One region of the Gordonibacter pamelaeae genome, then DNA from elsewhere that is predicted to be linked to it. Evidence: predicted binding sites of a transcription regulator. Region 1 holds the regulator's gene; the other holds the start of a gene.
What was found. Region 1 encodes LexA, which represses DNA repair genes until DNA is damaged. Its sites were predicted from a motif close to CNAACANNTGTTNG; they were not measured.
Positions count from the first base shown of each region.

Region 2: a site for LexA is predicted at 2,553-2,566, ahead of C1877_RS14015 (Y-family DNA polymerase). Genes of this name have one in related genera too.

Region 1 is NZ_PPTS01000003.1:453,257-457,676, forward strand. Features, by position in the region: gene hflX (GTPase HflX) at 16-1,335, shown strand; gene lexA (transcriptional repressor LexA) at 1,537-2,175, opposite strand; gene C1877_RS07065 (ATP-binding cassette domain-containing protein) at 2,972-4,249, shown strand; gene C1877_RS15680 (P-loop NTPase family protein) at 4,256-4,420, shown strand, end outside.
Region 2 is NZ_PPTS01000010.1:62,857-67,276, forward strand. Features, by position in the region: gene C1877_RS14005 (ATP-binding protein) at 1-568, shown strand, start outside; gene C1877_RS14015 (Y-family DNA polymerase) at 1,122-2,525, opposite strand; gene C1877_RS14020 (FAD-dependent oxidoreductase) at 2,721-4,046, opposite strand; gene C1877_RS15380 (hypothetical protein) at 4,230-4,391, shown strand.

The DNA of each region.
Region 1 (4,420 bases):
CGAAAGGTTGGCTCCATGTCTGAATTCGAATCCGTTATCACGCGGGGCATGACCCCTGTATCCGAAGAGCGCCGCGAGAAGGCCGTGCTCGTGGGCGTCGACCGCCCCGGCGCCTCCTGGCCGCTGGCCTCTTCTCTCGCCGAGCTCGAGCGCCTCGTGGACACGGCGGGCGCCGACGTTGCGGCCGTCACCACGCAGAAGCTCGACGCGCCGAACCCGCGCACGTTCGTCGGCTCGGGCAAGGCCGAGGAGGTAGCCGAGCTGGCACGCGCCCACGCGGCCGACCTCGTGGTGTTCGACGACGAGCTCACGCCCTCCCAGCAGTCGAACCTCGAGAAGGTGGTGGGCAAGGACGTGAAGGTCATCGACCGCACGGCGCTCATCCTCGATATCTTCGCGCTGCATGCCACCAGCAAGGAGGGCCGCCTGCAGGTGCGGCTCGCCCAGAACGAGTACCTGCTGCCGCGCTTGCGCGGCATGTGGGCCCACCTGGCCTCGAACCGCATGGGCGGCGGCGTGGGGTCGCGCTTCGGCGAGGGCGAGAGCCAGCTCGAGGTCGACCGCCGCATGGTGCGCAAGCGCATCACGTCCATCAGGCGCGAGCTCAAGCATCTGGCCGAGGTGCGCGCCATCCAGCGCGAGAGCCGCTACGAGAGCGGCATGTTCAAGGTGGCGCTGGCCGGCTACACGAATGCCGGAAAGTCGAGCCTGCTCAACCGCTTGACGAATGCGGACGTGCTGGCCTACGACAAGCTGTTCGCCACGTTGGACTCCACTACGCGCAAGTTCGAGCTGCCTGAAGGACGCGAGATCACCGTCACTGACACGGTCGGGTTCATCCAAAAGCTGCCGACCACGCTCATAGAGGCGTTCAAGTCGACGCTCGACGAGATAACGGGCGCCGACCTGGTGCTGCACGTGGTGGATGCGTCGTCGGACGAGTACGAGGCTCAGATCGCCGCAGTCGAGGACGTGCTCGGGCAGATCGAGGCGCAGGACCTGCTCCGCGTGCTCGTGTTCAACAAATGCGACCTGCTCGACGGGGAGCAATGCGGCGCCCTCAAGGCGCGCCACCCGCAGGCACAGTTCGTGTCGGCGGCGACGGGGGAGGGCATTGCCGAGCTTGTCGGGCATGTCGCCCGCGTCGCCTCGGCGCAGGACGAGCATCTCGACGTGGTGATCCCCTACAACCGGGGCGACCTCGTCTCGGTGGCGCACGAGCGTTGCCATATCCTGTCCGAGAAGCACGAGGAGGACGGCACGCACCTCGTCATGCTGGCAGCTCCGTCCTTTGCCGGCCTGTTCCGTCCCTACGCGGCGGAGAAGGACCGTTAGGCGCGTCCCTTCCGGGAAGCTGCGAACTGCTTGGTTAGAGTAACTCTAACCAAGCAGTTCGCGACCGAACGACGCGATCTCGGATCGCCGGCCAGTCCTGGGACGAACGGGCTCCCTCTTTCCAAGGCCGGCGTTTCCCCTGCAGGGGCCGTACCCCGACAGGGCGCGGCGCTTCTCCGGCGGAGCACCGCAAGGCGCCGCCTACAGGCGTCGGAACACCGCCACCACTTTGCCCGCGATGGAGCAATCGGTGGTGATGATGGGCTCCATCGTCGAGTTCTCCGGCTGCAGGCGGATGTGGTCGGATTCCTTGTAGAAGCGCTTGACCGTCGCGCCGTCGTCGATGATGGCCACGACGATGTCGCCGTTGTTGGCGACGGGCTGCTCCTTCACCACCACGTAGTCGCCGTCGTTGATGCCTGCCTCGATCATCGATTCGCCCCGCACCGACAGCAAGAACGACGGCGCGTCGCCCACGATGTCGGTGGGGAGCGAGATGGTGTCGGTGATGTTCTCCTCGGCCAGGATGGGGGAGCCGGCCGCCACGTTGCCCACGAGCGGCACGTTCACCACCTTGTTGAAGCTGGGCTTGACGACGTTGGAGGCGCTTTCCGTGTCGCCGAGCGGGTAGGTGAGCGCGATGGAGCGCGACTTGAGCGGATCGCGCTTGATGAGCCCCTTCTCCTCAAGCGCCTTGAGGTGCACATGGACCGTCGAAGGGGAGGAAAGGCCCAGGCTCTGGCAAACCTCGCGCACGGTGGGACCGTAGCCCTTCTCGCGGATGCACTCCTCGATGCAGTCGAGCACTGCCTTCTGACGCTTCGTCACTTTGTCGGACATGCCCCGTCCTTTCCCTTGAACGAACAAATGTTTTAATTACGTATTGACATGAACTTTTGTTCGTCCTATTATATATGCGAACAAAGGTTCTACGCAAGGGCTAGGAGGCAGAAAGATGAAGAATTTCGAGATGCGGTACCCCCTCGACGGCACGTCGGCCCTGCAGCCGGAGTTCGGGCATGTGCCTGCAGCTGGGGCTATCATCGAGTTTCCCGGGGACGTTTCCCAAGGCGCTTGCGCGTCGTCTGCGCACGCGCAGAGACCATCGTCTGCAGCGCATCGTGCGCACGCCCACTACGGCGCTCCGGAAACGGTGCGGGCCCTTCACCGCGGCAGCGTAGCCGGGTGCGCCTACGGCCGCGTGAGGCCGTGGCAGGGCGCCCTGGCGGGATGCGTCTTCTCCCTCTTTGCCTTCGTCAGCATTTTCATCGGCCTCTAACGGCCTTGGAATACCCACAGATGCTGCGTTTCTGTGGCTGCGAGGCGCCCCCGCCACCCCGGGGGCGCCCCCATTCCGTCGGAGGGGCCTTCCTCCCTGCGGGTCCGTGTGGTAGACTTCCGCTTAGATCGATAGTCCAGACAGGCTGCCGCAGACGGCGCCTTCGAAAAGGAGACAAGGAACATGAGGTTTTAACGAAAGCCTTCGGACACCCGACAGGTCATGCAAGCTATGCACCGGGTGCGCTTTCGTTGCCGTTCCTTGATGTTCCCAGCCCTGCCCTCGCTGCCGCGTCGGCATGCGGGCGACCAGCGCGAAAAGCATCGCTTCCGGTGCCTCTCAAAGGGAGGCCCCTCCATGTTCGTTTCAGCCCACCATCTTACCTATGCCTACGATGGCGCCGATGCCCTGGCGCTCGATGACGCGTCTGCCGTGTTCGCCCCCGGCTGGACCGGCGTGGTCGGCCCGAACGGGGCCGGCAAGAGCACGCTGCTCAAGATTGTCTGCGGGGTGCTCAAGCCGCAGAAGGGGAGCGTTTCACCGCAGGTCGCTGGCTTGTTCTGTGCCCAGTCGACGGATGCTGCGCCCGCGGGCCTCGAGGAGTTCGCCTGCGACTACGGGCCCAAGGCCGTGCGCCTGCGCTACCTGCTCGGCATCGACGACGCGTGGCTGTGGCGCTTCGACACGCTGTCGCACGGCGAGCGCAAGCGAATCCAGATAGCATGCGCCCTGGCGGCCGATCCCGTGCTCCTTGCGCTCGACGAGCCCACGAACCACCTTGATGCCGACACCCGCGATCTGGTGGCGCGCACGCTCGCCGAGTATCGGAGGACGGGCCTGCTCGTATCGCACGACCGCGCGCTGCTCGACGGTTTGGCCACCTCGTGCGTGTTCGTGGACCAGGGGCGCGCCGTTACCGTGCCCGGCTCGTACTCCCAGGCGAAGGAGCAGATAGACCTGCGCCGGAGGACCCTGGCAGAAGAGCGGGCCAACGCCCGCCGCGAGCTGGGCCGCCTCAAGGCGGAAACCACCCGTCGGGAGGGAGTGGCAGCCCGCTCGGCCGCACGGCGATCGGCCCGCCATCTCGACCGGCACGACCACGACGGGCGCACGAAGGTCAAGCTGGCCATCTATTCCGACCAGGATGGCAAGGCCGGGCGGCTCTCGTCGCAGATGGGGAAGAAGCTCGAGCGCGCCGAGAAACGGGTGTCCGAGGCGCATACCGCGAAGGTGTACGAGGGCGCGCTCTGCCTCGACGCCGAGCCCTCCCCACGCAAGGTTCTCGTTCACCGCGAGGCCGGGTCCTTGGCGCTGGGCGGGGGGCGCATGCTGCACCATCCGCAGCTGTACGTGGGCAACACCGACCGCATAGGCCTGGTCGGCAGGAACGGCGCGGGCAAGTCTACGCTGCTCGCCGAGGTGCTGCGGCAGGTGCCGGAAGAGGGCGTGGTGCTCGTTCCCCAGGAGATAGGGTGCGACCAGGCGCGCGACCTGCTTGCCTCCGTGAAGGTCCTCGAGCCTGCCAGCCGCGGGCGCCTGCTCTCCATCGTCGCCCGGCTCGATTCGCCGCCGACGCGCATCCTGGAGGGAGACGACCTTAGCCCCGGCGAGATGCGCAAGCTCCTGCTGGCTTAGGGCCTGATGGGGCGTCCTCATCTCATTGCCATGGACGAGCCGACGAACCATCTGGATATCCGCTCCGTCGAGGCCCTGCAGGACGTGCTGGCCGACTGCCCCTGCGCCCTGGTGCTCGTATCCCACGACGAGCGCTTCCTGGACGCGCTCACCGCAACCCGTTGGATGTTC
Region 2 (4,420 bases), on a different contig from region 1:
GCTCGAACGACTCGTCACCTATCTATTCTCCACTTCGGGCAACCTGTTCTCCACGCGCAAAGTAGTAGGGGCGCTCGTCAGTTCAGGCCGAAAAACGTCCGCGGAAACGATCGATAACTATATCTCCGCACTTGAGAAGTCTTTCATCCTTCACGGCGTCGAGCAATCGGGAATAGCAGGCAAGCAGGTTCTCAGTCCATTAAGGAAGTTCTACCCCGTCGACACAGGACTCCGCAATCTGTCAACGAGGTTCTCGCCCCGCGACCTGGGATTCCAGTTAGAAGACGTAGCGCTTGTCGAACTCCTAAGGCGCGGATACGATGTACGGGTGGGGGCCGCCGAGAAAGCGGAAGTGGACTTCGTTGCAAACGGGCATGACAAGCGGATTTATTTCCAAGTGACGGAAACCATGCTCGACAACTCCGTATACGATCGCGAGCTTGCGCCGCTTCGAGCCATCCAAGACTCGTTCCCGAAGATGGTCCTCACGCTTGACCGCTTCCGCACCGGCACAACCGAAGACGGCATCCTTATTGCCAACCTCATCGACTGGCTCCTTGATCGCTGAAATTGCCGCGAAGAGACGACCTCTTCGCGGCGGGACCCACTCGATGAATCAGCAAGGGGAAACGGAGCTCCCGCTACCGGGCCATCGAGTCGTTCACGCGCGACGTCGAGGGTCTCGACGGCTCGGCGATGGTCGACCTCGTGGCGCATCGGCTGGAAGACTCCGTCGGCCAGCGCATGCTGCAGCTGGAGCAGGCGAGAAGCTAGCGCCCCTCCCCTCCGAGCTCCGCAGCAGGACCTCGCTCCTTGGCGTCGATCTCCCAGATGTCGTCGAAAGGGATGCGGGTGCGGACGACGGTGACAGTGCGGCCGGCAAGGTCGACGTCGCTGACCAGGCCGCGCGTCGTACGTACGCCTCGCCGTCGTAGTGGACGATGCTCGCCATCTCGCGGCGCTCCAAGCCCGCGAGGCGCTGCGACAGCTCGAGCGCCTGCTCGTCGGTCAGCTCGCGCCGCGGCTCTACCGTGCGCTCCCGCTCGCGGATGAGGTCGTAGTAGCCTTTGAGCGCGGCGAAGGGCATGAACTGCTGCGCGCGGTCGGCGCGAGGACGGCGCTCAGGCATGGTGGCCCCCGATCTGCTCGTTGCGCTCGCGCGCCGTGGCCTTCTCCTTGAGGCTCGTCCCGCGCAGAAGCGCGTTCTTCCCGAAGCGCCCCTTCACCGCCAACACCGCCTGCTGCAACCTGCGCTCCTCGGCCTCCGCCTCGGCGTCCGCGAACAGGTCCATGGTGGCGAACTCCTCGGGCAGCACGCCGCCGAAGCCCACGTTGATGCGGCGGATGGGTGCGTCTTTGCGCGTGGTCTCGTCGAACAGGTCGAGGAACCGCGGCATGAGCCTCGAGCAGAGGTTCGTGCGGTCCGGCTGCCTGCGCGTGCCGCCAGTGTGCGGGAACGCGCGCCGCCCGCTTGCGGGACGCCTGCCGTGGCCGCCGTCGAAGTATTCGCCGCCCGTGCCGTCATCGCCCGCCACGCCGCCCACGCGGCCGTCATCGCCTGCTATGCCGCCGCCTTGCGCCCCGGCCCCGCCGCCTGCGCCGCGTCCTTTCGCGTAGCCCACATAAAGCGAGATCGACCCAGCCACGAGGCCCTTCTCCACCAGGTCGAGCACGAGCTGGTCCACCATCTCCTTCAGCACGTCGCGCGCCTCGTCGAAGGAGTAGTCGCAGGGCAGCACCTGGCCGTTCCCCAGCGAATGCGCGCTCGGCTCGTAGGCGTGGATGTCGGCGATGGTGCAGGGCTCCTCGCCGTGGGCGTGGTCGATCAGGCACTCGGCGTTCACCCCGAACTCGCGGTAGAGCGTGGCCTCGCTCACCTCGCACACGCCGCGCAGGTCGCGCGCGCCGTACTTCGCCAGGCGCTTTGCGATGCCGGGCCCGATGTTCCAGATGTCGGTGATGGGCCGGTGGGTCTGGATCGAACGCTTGAACTCGGCCTGGTCGAGATATCCGATATGGTCCTCGGCATGCTTCGCCGTGATGTCGAGCGCCACCTTGGCGAGGAACAGGTTCGGCCCGATGCCCGCCGTGGCGCACACGCCCGTCTCGGCCAGCACCGCCTCCATGAGCATGACGGCGAACTCCTTGGCGCCCATCCGGTACAGCGAAAGGTACGGCGTCGCGTCGATGAAGCATTCGTCGATAGAGTAGGCGTGGATGTCCTCGGGCGACACGTAGCGCAGGTAGATCGAGTAGATGTCGGCCGACACCTCCATGTAGCGTTGCATGCGCGGGCGCGCCATGACGTAGCGCACGCCCTCGGGGATCTCGAACACGCGGCAGCGGCCGGGCAGGCCGAGCGCCTTCATCGACGGCGTGATGGCCAGGCAGATGGTCTTCTCCGTGCGGTCGGGATCGGCCACCACGAGGTTCGCCGTCAGCGGGTCGAGCCCGCGGTCGACACACTCGACGCTCGCGTAGAAGCTCTTCAAGTCAATGCACACGTACGTGCGCCCTTCCACCACCGCTCGCCTCCTCGCGCTACCCTAACCAAAACGTTTGTTCGTACAGTATAGCGCTTTCGGGTGTGACAGAGGGACGGGGATAATGTCACGTTCCTAGGCGCTTTGCAGCCCTGCATCTCATCGAGGAACGTGACATTATCCCCGTCCCTCTGTCACACCCGTCACATCCCGCCCCTCTGTCACACCCCGCCCGGCCTACCGGCGTTCGGGAGCGATCGGGCGCTTGGCCGGCCCTTCCAGCACCGAGCCGTCGGCGGCGAAGCGCGAGCCGTGGCAGGGGCAGTCCCACGAGTCCTCCACGTCGTTGTGCGCCAGGCAGCAGCCCAAATGCGAGCAGCGCCGCCCCGGCTTCACCAGGTTCGCCGCCGACACGCCCGCATTCGAGAGCAGGCTGGGAGCGAGCATCGAGCGCTGCGGCGAGAACAGGGCCTCCACCGGACTCCGACCATGCACCACGAGATCGGCGATGGCACGCGCGGCCACGAGCGCGCCCGTCATGCCCCATTTGCTGAACCCCGTGGCCACGTACTGGTTCGGGCGGCTACGCCGATGCACGCCGATATAGGGCACATGGTCCAGGCTCATGCAATCCTGCGTCGCCCACGCGTAGCGCTCCCGCGCGCCCGGATACGCCTCGTCGGCGAACGCCCGTATCTTGGCATAGCCCTCCGTGGGCTTCGGCCCCTGCCCCGTGCGGTGCCCTCCGCCTCCCACCAGCAGGAAGTCACCGTATGTGCGGAACGAGAAGCCGCCCGCGTCGCCTATGAACATGCCGTCGACAAGCGGGGCGCCTTCCAGTGCCAGCGCGTAGGAGCGCTCCTGATGCTCCTTCACGAAATACAACCCCGGCACGTTGACCAGGGGATAGTGCGATGCGAACACGATATGGCCGGCGGTCACGGAGCCGCGGTCCGTGCGCGCCGTGTTCCCACTCACGTCCCTCACGAACGCGTGCTCGTACACGTCGACGGACGGCATGAGCCCGAGCAGCCCGAACAACAGCTTCAGCGGGTTGAACTGCGCCTGACGCTCCATGCCCAGCGCACCCCGGTTCGCCACCGGCACCGGCGCGCTCGGCAGCACATGGTGCGGGATGCCCAGCTGCTCGTAGGCGGCAAGCTCGCGCTCGATACCCGCCGTGGAGCCCGTGGCGTACACGTAGGCCGTCTTCTCCTCGAAGTCGCAGGGAGCGGCATCGGCCAGCTGGCGCAGCCCCGCCACCGCCGCCTGGTTCGCCTCGAAGTAGAGGCGCGCGGCATCGGCGCCCCTCTTCTTGATCAGCCGGTCGTACACGAGGCCGTGCTGGGCCGTCACCTTCGCGGTCGTGTTCGCCGTCACGCCGGCGCCCACCTGGCCGCCCTCCACCAGCACGCAGCGGCATCCCGCCTCTGCCAGCAAATACGCGCAGAGCACACCCGCTATGCCGCCTCCTATCACCAGCACGTCGGCGGAGCGGTCGCCTTCGAGCGCCTTCGCGTAGCCCTGCGGCCGCACGGCGCTCGCTTCCCAGAGAGAGGTCATGCCGAGCCCTTTCGTCTTCAAGAGGAACGATCAGGCATCAGGGTACCTCGGCCCGCCAGCGGAAAAGCGGCCCGGCAAAACGCGTTTGCCACGCTTTGCCGAACGGTTTCGCACGCGTGAGCACCGCTCGCGCCGAGCGCTCGCATGATACACTATCCGCCGGAATCGAGGGAAAGGCGATCGATGGCGAAGAATCCCGGAAGAGACGCGTGGGCGAACGGCGGCAAGGGCAAGGCCATGGGCGCCCCGCGCGACATGCAGGTGCGCGCCGCCAAAGGCCTGGGCCCCAACAAGGCCTCCGGCCACAAAGGCGGCATCTCCCGCCAAGGCTCGAAGCGCGGATAGCGGGGCGGCATCCGAGCCTCCGCCTCGCC